DNA from 3 places in the Bradyrhizobium sp. 192 genome. Region 2 is predicted to be linked to each of the others. Evidence: riboswitches for the same ligand, from Rfam matches in the RefSeq annotation. Region 2 holds a riboswitch; each other region holds the start of a gene.
What was found. Region 2 has a riboswitch for cobalamin ahead of IVB24_RS17475 (energy-coupling factor ABC transporter permease). Riboswitches for the same ligand answer to the same signal wherever they lie in the genome.
Positions count from the first base shown of each region.

Region 1: linked by a shared signal. The riboswitch ahead of IVB24_RS20670 (TonB-dependent receptor) and the one ahead of IVB24_RS17475 (energy-coupling factor ABC transporter permease) in region 2 are both predicted to bind cobalamin.
Region 3: linked by a shared signal. The riboswitch ahead of metE (5-methyltetrahydropteroyltriglutamate--homocysteine S-methyltransferase) and the one ahead of IVB24_RS17475 (energy-coupling factor ABC transporter permease) in region 2 are both predicted to bind cobalamin.

Region 1 is NZ_CP064690.1:4,537,427-4,541,743, forward strand. Features, by position in the region: gene IVB24_RS20660 (ATP-binding protein) at 1-1,068, shown strand, start outside; gene IVB24_RS20665 (response regulator) at 1,065-1,502, shown strand; cobalamin riboswitch at 1,531-1,746, shown strand; gene IVB24_RS20670 (TonB-dependent receptor) at 1,860-4,097, shown strand; gene IVB24_RS20675 (hypothetical protein) at 4,172-4,317, shown strand, end outside.
Region 2 is NZ_CP064690.1:3,851,057-3,855,373, reverse strand. Features, by position in the region: gene IVB24_RS17490 (histidine phosphatase family protein) at 1-167, shown strand, start outside; gene cobT (nicotinate-nucleotide--dimethylbenzimidazole phosphoribosyltransferase) at 160-1,212, opposite strand; gene cobF (precorrin-6A synthase (deacetylating)) at 1,223-1,972, opposite strand; gene IVB24_RS17475 (energy-coupling factor ABC transporter permease) at 2,019-2,696, opposite strand; cobalamin riboswitch at 2,733-2,952, opposite strand; gene cobA (uroporphyrinogen-III C-methyltransferase) at 2,986-3,717, opposite strand; gene IVB24_RS17465 (cobyrinate a,c-diamide synthase) at 3,714-4,317, opposite strand, start outside.
Region 3 is NZ_CP064690.1:1,645,367-1,649,683, reverse strand. Features, by position in the region: gene metE (5-methyltetrahydropteroyltriglutamate--homocysteine S-methyltransferase) at 1-2,148, opposite strand, end outside; cobalamin riboswitch at 2,248-2,443, opposite strand; gene IVB24_RS40010 (hypothetical protein) at 2,776-2,901, opposite strand; gene IVB24_RS07725 (hypothetical protein) at 3,259-3,525, shown strand; gene IVB24_RS07720 (4Fe-4S binding protein) at 3,547-3,750, opposite strand.

The DNA of each region.
Region 1 (4,317 bases), 690 kb from region 2:
GCGCGCATTCGCAGGGATGCCGAGGAGATCCAGCGCCGCCAGGCCGCGCGACTGGAGGCTGTCGTCAGCACGGTGCCGACCGCGGTCTGGTTCACCCACGACCGCGAGGCGAAGCGGGTTTTCGGCAATGCCTATGGAGCGCGGCTATTGCGGGTCCGGCCCGATACCAACATGTCGCTGTCGGCGCCCGAGGGCGAACGTCCGGCCTGCCGCGTCCTTCGCAATCGCGTCCAGGTCGAGACGTCCGAACTGCCGCTGCAGCGCGCGGCCCGCGGCGAGGAAGTCGCAGGCGAGGAACTCGAACTCTGCTTCGAAGACGGCTCCTCGGTCACCGCGATCTTCCAGGCGTCTCCGATCGTCGACGCCGCCGGTGTGTTCCAGGGCGCCGTCTGCGCGGCCATCGACATCACCGAGCGCAAGCGGCAGGAGCGCCATCGCGAACTGCTGGTCAACGAGCTCAATCACCGCGTCAAGAACACGCTGACGACAGTGCAGTCGTTCGCGCTCCAGACCTTGCGCAACGCATCCAGCCTGGCGGAGGGGCGCAAGGCGTTCGATGCACGATTGATCGCCTTGTCGAAGGCACACGATGTGCTCGTCAGGGAAAATTGGGAGTCCGCGGAACTGAGAGAGGTCGTGACCGAGGCTCTCGCCGCGCATGCCGAGCCGGAGAGTGCGAGGCTCAATTTCGGCGGGCCCGATCTGCGCATGCGGCCTTCGGCTGCACTGGCCATCTCGATGGCGTTGCACGAGCTCGCGACCAACGCCGTCAAGCATGGTGCCCTGTCGAACGGTTCGGGAACCGTCGACCTCGCCTGGAAGGTCGACGATCGCTTCGAGCTGTGCTGGACCGAGCTGGGCGGTCCCGCCGTGGCCCCGCCGTCGCGGCGCGGGTTCGGCACCCGCCTGATTCAGCAGGGGCTGCCCCACGAATTCGGCGGCGCCGATGTCGATCTGCGCTTCGCGCCTGAAGGCGTCGTTTGCGTCATTCGCGCGCCGCTGCATGAAATCCGCGCCAGCCTGGGCGGATTCGATATCGCAACGATGGCTGTCGGGAGGCCCTCATGAAACCTGAAACCGATCTGGCTGGCCAGCGGGTCTTCGTCGTCGAAGACGAGTCGCTGGTGATGATGCTGCTCGAGGATTCCGTTGTCGATGCCGGTTGCGAGATCGCGGGCATGGCCTCGCGCGTCGATGACGCGCTCGAGAAGGCGGCTGCGCTCTCGTATGACGTTGCTGTCCTCGACGTCAATCTCAACGGGCGGCAGACTTTCGAGGTCGCGCGCTGTATCGCAGAACGCGGCATACCTTACGTGTTCGCCACCGGGTACGGTCCTGCGAGCCTGCTTGCGGACTTCCGCCACGTTCCGATCCTGCAGAAGCCGTTTCAGCAACAGGACCTGGAGACCGCGCTCCGCCAGGCTCTGGCGGCGCAGGGGGAGCGGAACGAACCCGCTCCCCCTGGCGAGCTTCCGGCCACGCAGAGCTGTTCCCTGGCGTAGCCGTCGATTGACTCGCCAAGGCGTTGGCCCCTAAATGACCGGTGACGGTTCTCCTCACGGAGATCAAAAGGGAATGTGGTGCGGGACGTCCCAACGCTAAGGATTTGTCTCAACGCCACGGCTGCCCCCGCAACTGTAAGCGGTGAATCTTTCGTCTCATGCCACTGGGAAACTCGGTCCTGGGAAGGCGACGCAAGGTAACGACCCGCGAGCCAGGAGACCTGCCGTCAGCCGTGGTCACACGCGAAGATGTCGGTCGGGGAGTACAGGCATCGGCTTCACCGGAGCAATCCATGGCTCTGCCGTGAAACCTCGTTCGCTGTGACGTGCCACTGACGTCATACCGAGGTTACAATTGTGTCCCGTGTCTTCTCTGCCGCCAGGCGCCTTGCCGCCGGCCTGCTCGCATCGGTTTCCTTCCATTCGTTCGATCTGTCTCCCGCCTTTGCCCAGCGGGTCCTGGCCGAGCAGCTGCCATCGATCGAGGTGACCCAGCCCTCCGATCAGAACCGCACGCGCGCGAGGGCAACCGGTGACGGCGAGGCGACGCGGCGCAAGACAATCGCGGATGTCGCGCCGCCAAGAAATGGCGCTGGCTCATCCGGCTCCGGCGGTGACGCTGCCGCCGGCAACGGCGGCATCGTCGGGGCCGCCACGACCGTCGTCACGGCCGCGGATATCGCGCATTCGCCATCGCAGACGCTTGCCGAGATCATCGCGACGCAAGTTCCCGGCGCCCAGATCACGACGTTCTACGGCGGCCCGATCGCTGCCAAGACCGGCGTGGACCTGCGCGGCTTCGGCGCCTTCGCCACCGCCAACACGCTGGTGCTGGTCAATGGCAGGCGGCTGAACGACGTCGACATGGCACAGGTGGACCTCTCCACCATCCCGCTCAATTCCATCGAGCGCATCGAGGTCACGCGTGGCAATTCCAGTGCGGTGCTCTACGGCGACAATGCGGTCGGCGGCGTGATCAACATCATCACCAAAAATGGCGTCGGCGGACCGCCCGTGAGCGCACGCATCGAGGCCGGCTTCGGCTCGTTCAACACCAGGCTCGGCAATGTCTCGACCTCGCTCAATTCCGGCCTGTGGTCGATCTCGTTCCATGGCAATACGGTCAGGACCGACGGCTATCGCGACAACAATCGCTATTCCCAGCAGAACGGCGTCGGCAGTCTCAACTACACGACGCCAGGCCTGACTGCGTTTCTCACCGTCACCGGTGACAATCAGGAGCTGCGACTGCCGGGCGGCCGCACGGTCGATCCCTCCATCGGCCTCGACGAGCTCAGGGCCAACCGGCGAGCTACCAGCACGCCGTTCAACTACGCCAACCAGCAGGGTTTCAGCGCGACTGCGGGCTTTACCAGGACCCTGGTCAACGGCGTCGATCTCATCGTCGATGGCGGCGTGCGTGACAAGAAGCAGCAGAGCGCGTTCTTCTCCAGCCCGGCGCCGGTTCCTGCCTTCTTCACGTCGACCTATGTTGGCTCCCATCTGACGAATTGGTCGATCACGCCGCGGCTCAGCGTGAAGAGCCTGCTGCTCGGCATGCCGTCGCAGCTCCTGACCGGCATCGACTATTACGATGCCAGCTTTGAGCAGAACCGCGGCGCCGGGCAGGGGCTCGCGGCCTGGCACAATTACGACCTCAGGCAGCAGACGGTCGCGGGTTATTTCCAGCACAATTTGGGGATAACGCCCACCACCGACGTCTCCTACGGCGCGCGGGTGCAGACCATCGGACTTGCGGCACGCGACAATTTCGATCCGGCCGCGCCGTTCAACGCCGACATCGGCGCGCTGCCGCTGACGAGCAGCGAGACCCAATATGCGCTGCATCTCGGGGCCGAGCATCGCCTCAATGACGTGGTCTCGCTGTTCGGCCGCGCCGCGCGCGCCTTCCGCACGCCCGACGTCGACGAGCGTCTGTCCTCGGGGCCGTCCTTCGACCCGCTGACCTTCGCTTCAATTCCGCAAACCTTCCAGCTCAAGACCCAGACCTCTCAGGACATCGAGGGCGGGCTGCGCATCAAGGGCGGCGGGTTGCAGCTGCAGAGCAGTGTTTATCTGATGGATCTCACCAACGAGGTCCATTTCAGCCCGGTCCTGTTCTACAACACCAATCTCGATCCGACCCGGCGCTACGGTTCGGAGACCAGCCTGTCCTACCGCGTCAACGACGCCCTGCTGCTGCGCTCCGGCGTGGCCTATACCCGTGCCGTCTTCCGCGAAGGCATCTGGGCCGGCAACGATGTGCCGCTGGTGTCGCGCTACACGGCGAGTGCGGGTGTCACCTGGAACATCTGGCAGGACTATGTGGTGCTCGATGCGACCGCGCGGTTCTGGAGCGAACGGCGCATGGACAACGACCAGGCCGGCACCCAGAAGCCGATCCCCGCCAACGGCACCATCGATCTCAAGCTCGGCGGCCGATATGAACGCTACTTCTGGTCCCTGAGCGTCAACAATGTGCTGAATGCGCTCTACTACGACTACGCCATCGCGAGCACCTTCACGGATGGCCGCTTCAGCGCCTATCCGCTGCCGGGCCGCACCTATCTGCTCAAGGCCGGTGCAACGTTCTGATTTACGTCAGGCTGTTACGCGCGCCCAAATGGACTAGACCTCAAAGAGAAGGAGATCACCCGTGCCTCAACACCATGGCTCATGGCATCCTGCCGTCTCGCGGCGATCGCTTCCGGATTCACCCGGTCGCGTCGCGCCTTGCGCCGATGTTCTGCTTTGCGCTGCTGACGGCCTCATGCGCGCTCGCCAGCTTCGCGTTCGCCTGTGCCACGCCGTTCGC
Region 2 (4,317 bases):
CCACGCTCGTCGTGCATTCCGGCACCATCCGCGCCGCGCTCTGCATCGCGTTGGATCTGACACCGCAGGCTGCCCTGCGCTTCGTGATCGATCCGCTATCGCTGACCCGGATCGATCGCCTTGCGAGCGGCTGGCGCGTCGTCTCCGTCAATCAGCGGATCAGCTAGGCCTGTCAGGCACATTGGCCTGCGCAAAGGTCGCCATGTCGTTGTGGAGGCTGCAGGCGAGCCGAACCAGCGGCAGCGCAATGGCCGCGCCCGATCCCTCTCCGAGCCGGAGATCGAGGCTGATCAACGGCTGCACGTTCAGCGCGCGCAGCACCAGCCGGTGTCCCTGCTCCGCCGATTGATGCGACGGCAGCAGGAACGGCTGGCACGACGGATTGAGCCGGGCCGCGGCGAGCGCGGCCACCGATACGATGAAGCCATCGATCAAGACCGGGATGCGGCGCTGCGCGGCCGCGATGATCGCACCTGAAATCGCGGCGATCTCCAGGCCGCCGACGGCGCACAGAATTTTATCGGCCGAGGCACCCGCAACGCCGTGGCGGGCTATCGCCGCATCGATCACCCGCGCCTTGTGCGCACGGCCGGCCGCATCGACCCCGGTCCCGCTGCCAGCGATCTCCTCGGCGCTCACGCCAAGCAGGCCCGCCGCGATCGCAGCCGAAGTCGTCGTGTTGCCGATCCCCATCTCGCCGAAGATCAGGAGATCAGGCTGATGGGCTGCCGCACGCGCGACCGCGCGCTGGCCGGCCTCGAACGCAAACGCCAGCTCTGCGGGTGCGAGCGCAGCCTCGACGCTGAAATCGCGCGTGCCGCGGCGCGGCTTGTCGGTGACGATTCCTGCCATCTCGTCCTGCGCCAGCGTGCCGGCATCGACCACCTCCAGGCTCGAGCCAAGCTCGCGCGCCAGCACCGAGATCGCGGCGCCGCCGGAGGCAAAATTCGCCATCATCGCGATGGTCACGCCTTGCGGATAGGCCGAGACGCCCTGCGCGACGATGCCGTGGTCGCCGGCGAAGATGATGATCGGCACAAGCGCCGCACGCGGCCGCTCGGTCGCCTGCAAACCGGCGAGTTCGATCGCGAGCTGCTCCAGCCGGCCGAGTGCACCGGTCGGCTTTGTCAGTTGCGCCTGCCGCGCGATCGCTGCGGCGCGATGGGCCACGGAGATCTCAGGGCAGTTCTGGGTAATCCATTCGGGGAGCATGCTGCCTCACTCAACGCGCGCGCTTGAGAATGTAACTGTCCATGATCCAGCCGTGCCGCTCGCGCGCCTCTTGGCGCGCCGCGACGATGCGCGGGCCAACCTCCGCGACCGCGCCGGACATGACGACCTGGTCGGGCATGCCGAGATAGGCGCCCCACCAGATCTGCAGGCCTTCCGGATCGAGCGCTTGAAACGCCGTGCCGCCGTCGAGCATCACCACCACGGTATCGACACCTTGCGGCCAGCCACCTTCGCGCAAGCGCCGCCCCGTCGTGACCAGAAAGGGCTCGCCGATGTCGTTGAGCGGCAGCGCATGCGCCGCGCACAGGGCCTGGATCGAGGTGATGCCGGGCACGACCTCGATGTCAGGCAAGGGATCGAGCCGCCGCGCGATGCGCAATGAGGAATCATAGAGCGAAGGATCGCCCCAGATCAGCAGCGCAACCCTACCCTCGCCTTCGAGATGGCTCGCGATCGTCTGCGACCAGGTCGCTGCAACCGCATTGTGCCAATCGTCCACGCCCTTGCGGTAATCGGCTTCAGCAGCGTCGCGCACGGGAAGATCGAATTCAGCGATGACTGTCTTGTCGCTGGTGAGCACGTCCGCACAAATCGTCCGCCTGAGATCGGCGAGATCCGACTTCGCCGTTCCCTTGCGCGGGATCAGGACGAGATCGGCGGCGTTGATCGCTTGAACAGCAGCGCGCGTGAGCTGGTCGGGATCGCCGCAACCGATCCCTATCAGGGAGAGCATGAACATCGCGAACGCGACGGGCGGCCCTGCTGGCCGCCCGTTCGCTTGTCTCTCAGGCCGCGTTGTGCAGGCGCGGGGTGACGAGGCCGGGCGCGGTGACGCCGCGCAACGACTTCGCCAGCGCCAGCACGGCGAGATCGGCGAGCGGCTCGATCACGATAACCAGCGCGTAAGAAGCCGCAAACGTCGCGATGCTCGCGAGGTTGCTCATCGCAAAGCCCGAACCGTAAAGCGCCCAGAACGCCACCCAGGCGATAACGCCGGCCTGGTAGGTCGTCGAAAGCGCCAGCGCCTGTCGATATTTCAAATCAACATAGGCGGTGTTGCGCGAAATGGTCCGCGTGGCGATCGCCTGGATCGCGAACAGGGGCACCAACAGCGTCGTGACGTTCATGCCATATTGCGGGATGTCGGCGGGCTCGAAGAACACGCCCTGGAGCAGGAGACCGAAAGCAAGGCCGAAGGCGGCGGGCGCGGCACCAAACAGCAGGAACAGCGTCGAGCCGAGAATGAAGTGCACTTCGGAGACACCGACCGGGAAGTGCGGCAGGATCTCGAAGAAGACGAAGACGAGGACCGTGGTGGCGAGCGTCCGCGCCGCAAACGACGTGACGCCCTGCTCACGCACGGTCTCGACCGCGAGCTTCAGCGCAACGCCGCCTGCGGCGATGCCGGTTGCGTAACTCAACACGAGCTTGGCGCCCGTCACTAGACCGGGTTCGATATGCATGGCTCAGTTCCTTCCTGCCGTCACACCCGACGGCCTTGGCCTCAAAACGCGCACGGCCGGTCTCCTGGCTCGCGGTTCGCTGGGTTCTCCGGCCTTCCCGAACCTTGCGGCCCAGTGGCTGATCGGAGTCCCTCACCGCTTACAGTCGCGGGGGCGGCTGGGGTTTTGAGCGCCGCAACTGGGTCCGCCCACCCCCATTCCCGATTATGCTCCGGCGCTTTGCGCCGCGTTGAGCACCATGCCCCTCCTGTGTGCCCCTTTCGTCGAGCCTGCGCAAGTGCCGGGCCGTTCATGACGAATAATCCCCCGCCAGCGCGCCGAACAGGATCACCGCGGCAGTCGAAGGCGCCCCACCACGGGCAAGCTGCTCGGCGAGCTCGGCAATGGTGGTGCGCACCAGCCGCTCGTCGGGACGGCCGAGGGACTCGGCGACCAGCGCCGGGGTGTCCGCGGCGAGGCCGTGCGCGACCAGTTTTGCGACAAGCGCCGGAAAGGTGCGTCGGCCCATATAGACCACGGTGGTCGCCTCAGGATCGGCCAGCGCCGCCCAATTCAGATTCGGCGGCAACTCTCCGGTGACATCGGCCCCGGTCACGAACTGCACCCGTCGCGAGGTGTGACGCCGTGTCAGGGGAATGCCGGCCTGCGCCGCCGCGGCGCAGGCCGAGGTGACGCCGGGAACGATCTCGTAGCCGATGCCCGCTTCGTGCAGCGTCTCCAACTCTTCTTCGAGCCGGCCGAAAATGCCGGCATCGCCCGACTTGAGCCGCACCACGCGCACCCCTGTTGCGGCATAGTCGACCAGCAGGCGGTTGACGTGATGTTGCTTGGTCGAGGGACGTCCTGCCCGTTTCCCCACCGCGACGAGATTGGCGCCGGGCCGGGCGAGATCGAGGATCGCGCCGGAGGCAAGATCGTCATAGAGCACGACGTCGGCCTCGCGCAGCCGCGCGGCGCCCTTGAGCGTGAGCAGTTCGGGGTCGCCCGGTCCGGCGGAGATGAAGGAGACGAAGCCGCTCACCGATCCTCCGCGATCAGATGGAAGAACGTACCGGTGGCGTGGCCGCGCCGCGAGCCGGTTTCGGCAATGACCGCGCCGGTCGCATCATGCACCACGGCCAGCGGCATGTCAGGCTGCGCGATGATCGTGGAATAGTGGAATTCATGGCCGCGCAGGCGTGCGCCGGGCCGGTGTCCCGGCATCGGCGCGGCGAGTTCGGCCAGACGATAACCGAGATGCATGCGGCGCTTGGCAAAGCTCGTCTCCAGGCCGAGCAAGCCCGTCATCTCGTGGCGGACACCGTCCGCATCGGTCAAAGCGGTGCCCAGCACCATATAGCCCCCGCATTCGCCGTGCACCGGCCGCGTTTCGGCGAAGGCGCGCAGGCCGCTGCGAAAATGCGCATTGGCCGCGATCTTGCCGGCATGGAGCTCGGGATAGCCGCCGGGGAGCCAACACACATCGGCGCTCGCGTCAGGCGCTTCATCGGCGAGCGGCGAGAACGTCGAAATCTCCGCGCCCGCCCCGCGCCAGGCTTCCAGCATATGCGGATAGACGAAGGAGAACGCGGCATCGCGGGCGAGCGCGATGCGTTGCCCCGGCGGCGCCACGTTCAGGCCG
Region 3 (4,317 bases), 2.2 Mb from region 2:
GGGAATGCACGGTGAATGAATGTCATAGACGCCGGGCCCGATCTCATTTGGATATTTGTAGCTCTTGAAGGCCTCGAGCAATTCCATCTTAGAACGCGACGTCTCGATTGAAATGACGTCGGCATCCATTGCTGCGATCGCATCGATGATTTCGTTGAACTCGGAATAACACATGTGAGTATGGATCTGAGTTCCGTCGGCGACCGGGGAGGAGCAAAGGCGGAAGCTGTCCACCGCCCAATCGAGATAGTTCTTCCACTGCGATTTGCGTAGCGGCAATCCCTCCCGCAACGCAGCCTCGTCGATCTGGATCATGGTCGCTCCAGCCGCCTCAAGGTCGATGACCTCATCTCGGATCGTGAGAGCGATCTGTCGGCATGTCTCGCTCCGCGAGATGTCGTCACGGACAAACGACCAGTTCAGGATCGTCACCGGTCCGGTCAGCATAGCCTTGACGGGTTTTTTGGTCAGAGACTGCGCATAGCGCCACCATTCAACGGTCATGGGCTTCGGCCGGGAGACATCTCCGAACAGGATAGGCGGACGAACGTACCGCGAGCCATAAGACTGAACCCAGCCATGCTTGGTGAAAGCGAAGCCCAACAGCTGCTCGGCAAAGTATTGAACCATGTCATTGCGCTCGAACTCACCGTGTACGAGCACGTCCAGGCCGATATCTTCCTGCCACTTCACGGTACGGGCTGTCTCCGCTTTCAGAAGCTGCTCGTACTGCGTGTCATTCAACGTTCCCCGCGCATGAGCCGCGCGCGCATTCCGGACATCGGCCGTTTGCGGGAAGGATCCGATGGTTGTCGTTGGAAACATCGGCAATGCGAACGAGACGCGCTGGACGTCGGCACGCTGGGTGAACGCGCTGCGACGGCGAAGCATGCTATCGTCGATCGCGGCGATTCGTCCGGCGACATTCGCATTGTGGATCTCGGGCGATGTTTCGCGGGTGACGGCTGCCTCCTCCGAAAGCGCAAGTTCATCGGCCACCTCGGCAGCATGGCCGGCCAGCGCTTTGCCCAATATCGAAAGTTCCTTGATCTTCTGAACTGAGAACGCCAGCCATGTCTTCAGATTGGGATCGAGATCGGTCTCTAGCTCAATGTCGATCGGAACATGAAGCAGCGAGCAGGAAGGAGCAATCTGAACACGGTGCCTGCCCAATTTTTGGACCATAGGAGCAAGTTGGTCGAGCAGCGCCGGAAGATTGGAGCGCCACACGTTCCGACCATCAACGACGCCTAGTGAGACCACGAGATCTCTACGGGTTGTGGCGACAATTGCGTCCAACTGGTCAGGTGCCCGAACCAGATCCACATGAAGCCCGGCAACGGGCAAGGCCAAGGTTGTTTCAAGATTGTCGCCGATAGCCCCGAAATATGTGGCCAGCATTATTTTAAGGGCCGGCACAACCTTTGCGAAATGAGCATAGGCCCAGCGGACAGCCGCCCGCGATGCTTCGTCGACGTCCATCACTAGGCATGGCTCGTCCAGCTGAACCCATTCAGCACCGCGCGAGGATAGTTCGCGGAGAACATCGACATAGACTGGGAGGAGCCGATCGAGCAGCGACAGCGGATTGAATGCGGGATTTGCGCTTTTGCCAAGCTTCAGGAAAGTGACTGGGCCAACTAGGACGGGGCGCGTTTGGTAGCCGAGGCTTTTTGCCTCCTCATATTCCTCGATCGGCTTTCGAGAGGAATACTTAAAGATCTGATCCCGGTGAAATTCCGGCACCATGTAGTGGTAGTTGGTATCGAACCACTTCGTCATTTCCTGAGCGGCTACGCCAGGCCCATGCTGAGCGTGACCACCGTCCTGAGCGCCACGCGCCATGGTGAAGTAGGTCTTGAGCGACACAGGACCTTCGGTCCAGCCGTAGACGTCGGGAATGGCGCCAACCATTAGGCTGGTATCGAGCACATGGTCGTAAAACGAGAAGTCATTCGAAGGAATGACGGTCGCACCGCGGGATTTCTGCCGTGCCCAATTAGCGGCACGAAGTCCACTCCCCGCCTCGAGGAGCTCGGCTTCGCTGGAGTTTCCCGCCCAGTAGCTCTCGAGCGCGACTTTGAGTTCGCGTCGTGGGCCGATGCGTGACGTCCCCAGTGTGGCAACGGGAAGCGAAAGAAAAGACATAGCTCAGACCCCATGATTGGGGCAAAGGCCATGGCGGACGCATGCAGCGAATATCGCGTGAGCGACAGCTGCTTGGCGCACACCGGGACACCCCGCCCGTGGACGATATATTGTCGAGGCAGGTCTCCTGGCTCGCGGGTCGTCGCTGCTGTCCGGCCTTCCCGAAGCCGCATGGCTTGACTTCGTTGGACAGCGGCTCGCCGCTTACAGTTGCGGGGGCAGCGCCGGCATTGCACCGGCTTCCCTCTTAGCTCCGGATCAAACGAATCCGAAGACCACGACGGCTGGCATTAGGCGCACGAGGATCGATCCGTCAACCTACTAAGTGTCGCCGCGATATTGCCCAAGCGATTGCGAGCTGTACCAGCTAGGGCACAACGGTCTTACTCCCGGCCTGGTAAAAACGCCTAGATCTGTGGAGCCTCCGCTTGTGAATGCGTCCGTCAACACCCGCTTGGCGTACTCGGATGAGCCAACGCGAGCAGAACGAACGCGGTGGGCGCTTCGACATCTGCGTGATCGCGACAAATCCGGTCTTTTCCGTCAGCAGCTTCTCGAACTCGCCCGCGAGGACGTTTGCGATCATCCTCGGCCGGCATCCGCTTGATCACAGCGCCATGAGGCTCCTTAGGAATTGTCAAGGCCGGATTGCTCCAGGATCAAACGGATGATCAGGCCGGACTGCCCGGACTGCCTGTGTTCGGCGGCCCCCGCGACGAGCCGTGAGCTCGATCGCTCCGTGGCGTTGGTCAAGATGATCTCCTTCGGTGTGCCAAGCACTTACGTGCTGAGCGACTTTGGCCGCGCATTCGTTGTTTCCGTCGCCGCTGGCGAGTAGTGCAGCCTGGACGTTGGCCTGCGCGGCATCGCAGGAACAGTTCCGGACGTCAGGATGCGCGCTAACTTGCGAAACTGGAGTAAGCAGCGAGAGCGCGGGCGGCGGGGATCCTGTTACGACCCTAGCTCCATGCACTCGTGCATCGTGACCGTGGGCAAGCGGATGCCCAGCTTCTCGTACGTCTTCAGGATCTCCGGACCGATCTCGTCGCGCGTGGAGACCGTCTCTTCGGCTTCGAAGCGACGTAGCTTTAGATATCCTGCAAGCTGATCTTGGGATATTCGACGCCCGTCCACCTCGCCTCGGCTCGTCAGCCAATGACGATAAGCCTCAACGCGACGACCTGGAGCATCGAGGCGGCCTTGTCATTATTCGAGACAAATTTGACGGTCTCCTCTGACAGAGCCCTTCGAGGGTTTCTCGGAGTCGATCAGCGCCTTAAGCTCATAACGATGTTGATCGACCTCGATGCGCCGCACGCGGAAGGCGGCCACCACAAGCTCGACATCTACTCCTTCGTGCGCGAAATCGAGCGGTGAAGCCTTCTGGACGCGGGCTGCTTATGTTGTCTTAGACGGGACACAGGTGTCAGGCACCGGACAGACCACAGCGCATTGCGGCGTGTCGGAATGGCCCTCGCACTCCGTACACTTTTTTGCATCGATAACGTAAATGTCGCGCTTGAGGCTGATCGCCGCGTTGGGACACTCGAACTCACATGCCCCACAAACGGTACATTGCGAAGCGACGATCTTGTAAGCCATGCCTTCCGACTCCTTAGGCGAGCGATGCCATTGGCGATCCCTTTCAAATGCCGTGCCAAGGACAGGCGCGCTCAATGATGGGCAACTTGCCCAATGGTGCTGTGCGGGGTCTGAGACCATGTTGCATCTGCGACAGCATGGGCCGCTTCAATATCAAGCCGTGCGAGCCCTCGGGCCCCTACTCCGATAGCCAGTCGCGACTCGACTGCTGCGAGCTTCCGTCGGTTTGTCTGGCATGGCAGCGCGGGGCCAAGCGACGCTCGACGATTCCCGAAACCGGCGGCGCGAGTAGAAGCCGCGAGCCGACGCACGTCTACGCCGGATGTCGGCAAACCTCCGGTCACACGCCCTGACCGGAGATTTTGTCCAAGCCGCGCTCACGCCTGCAACGTTAACTCCGCGGATTGACTCGCTGGAGGCTTGCCAAAAGGGCTTTGTGCTACAATAACCTTCGGCATCGCTTCGGAGGGAAATGAAGTTCGGCCGGGAGAAGCGATACTGGGTTTGCAAAGTGGCCGATTTAATTGCCGTCAGCCGCATGCCTGGTGCCGAGTAGGCATGGCCGCG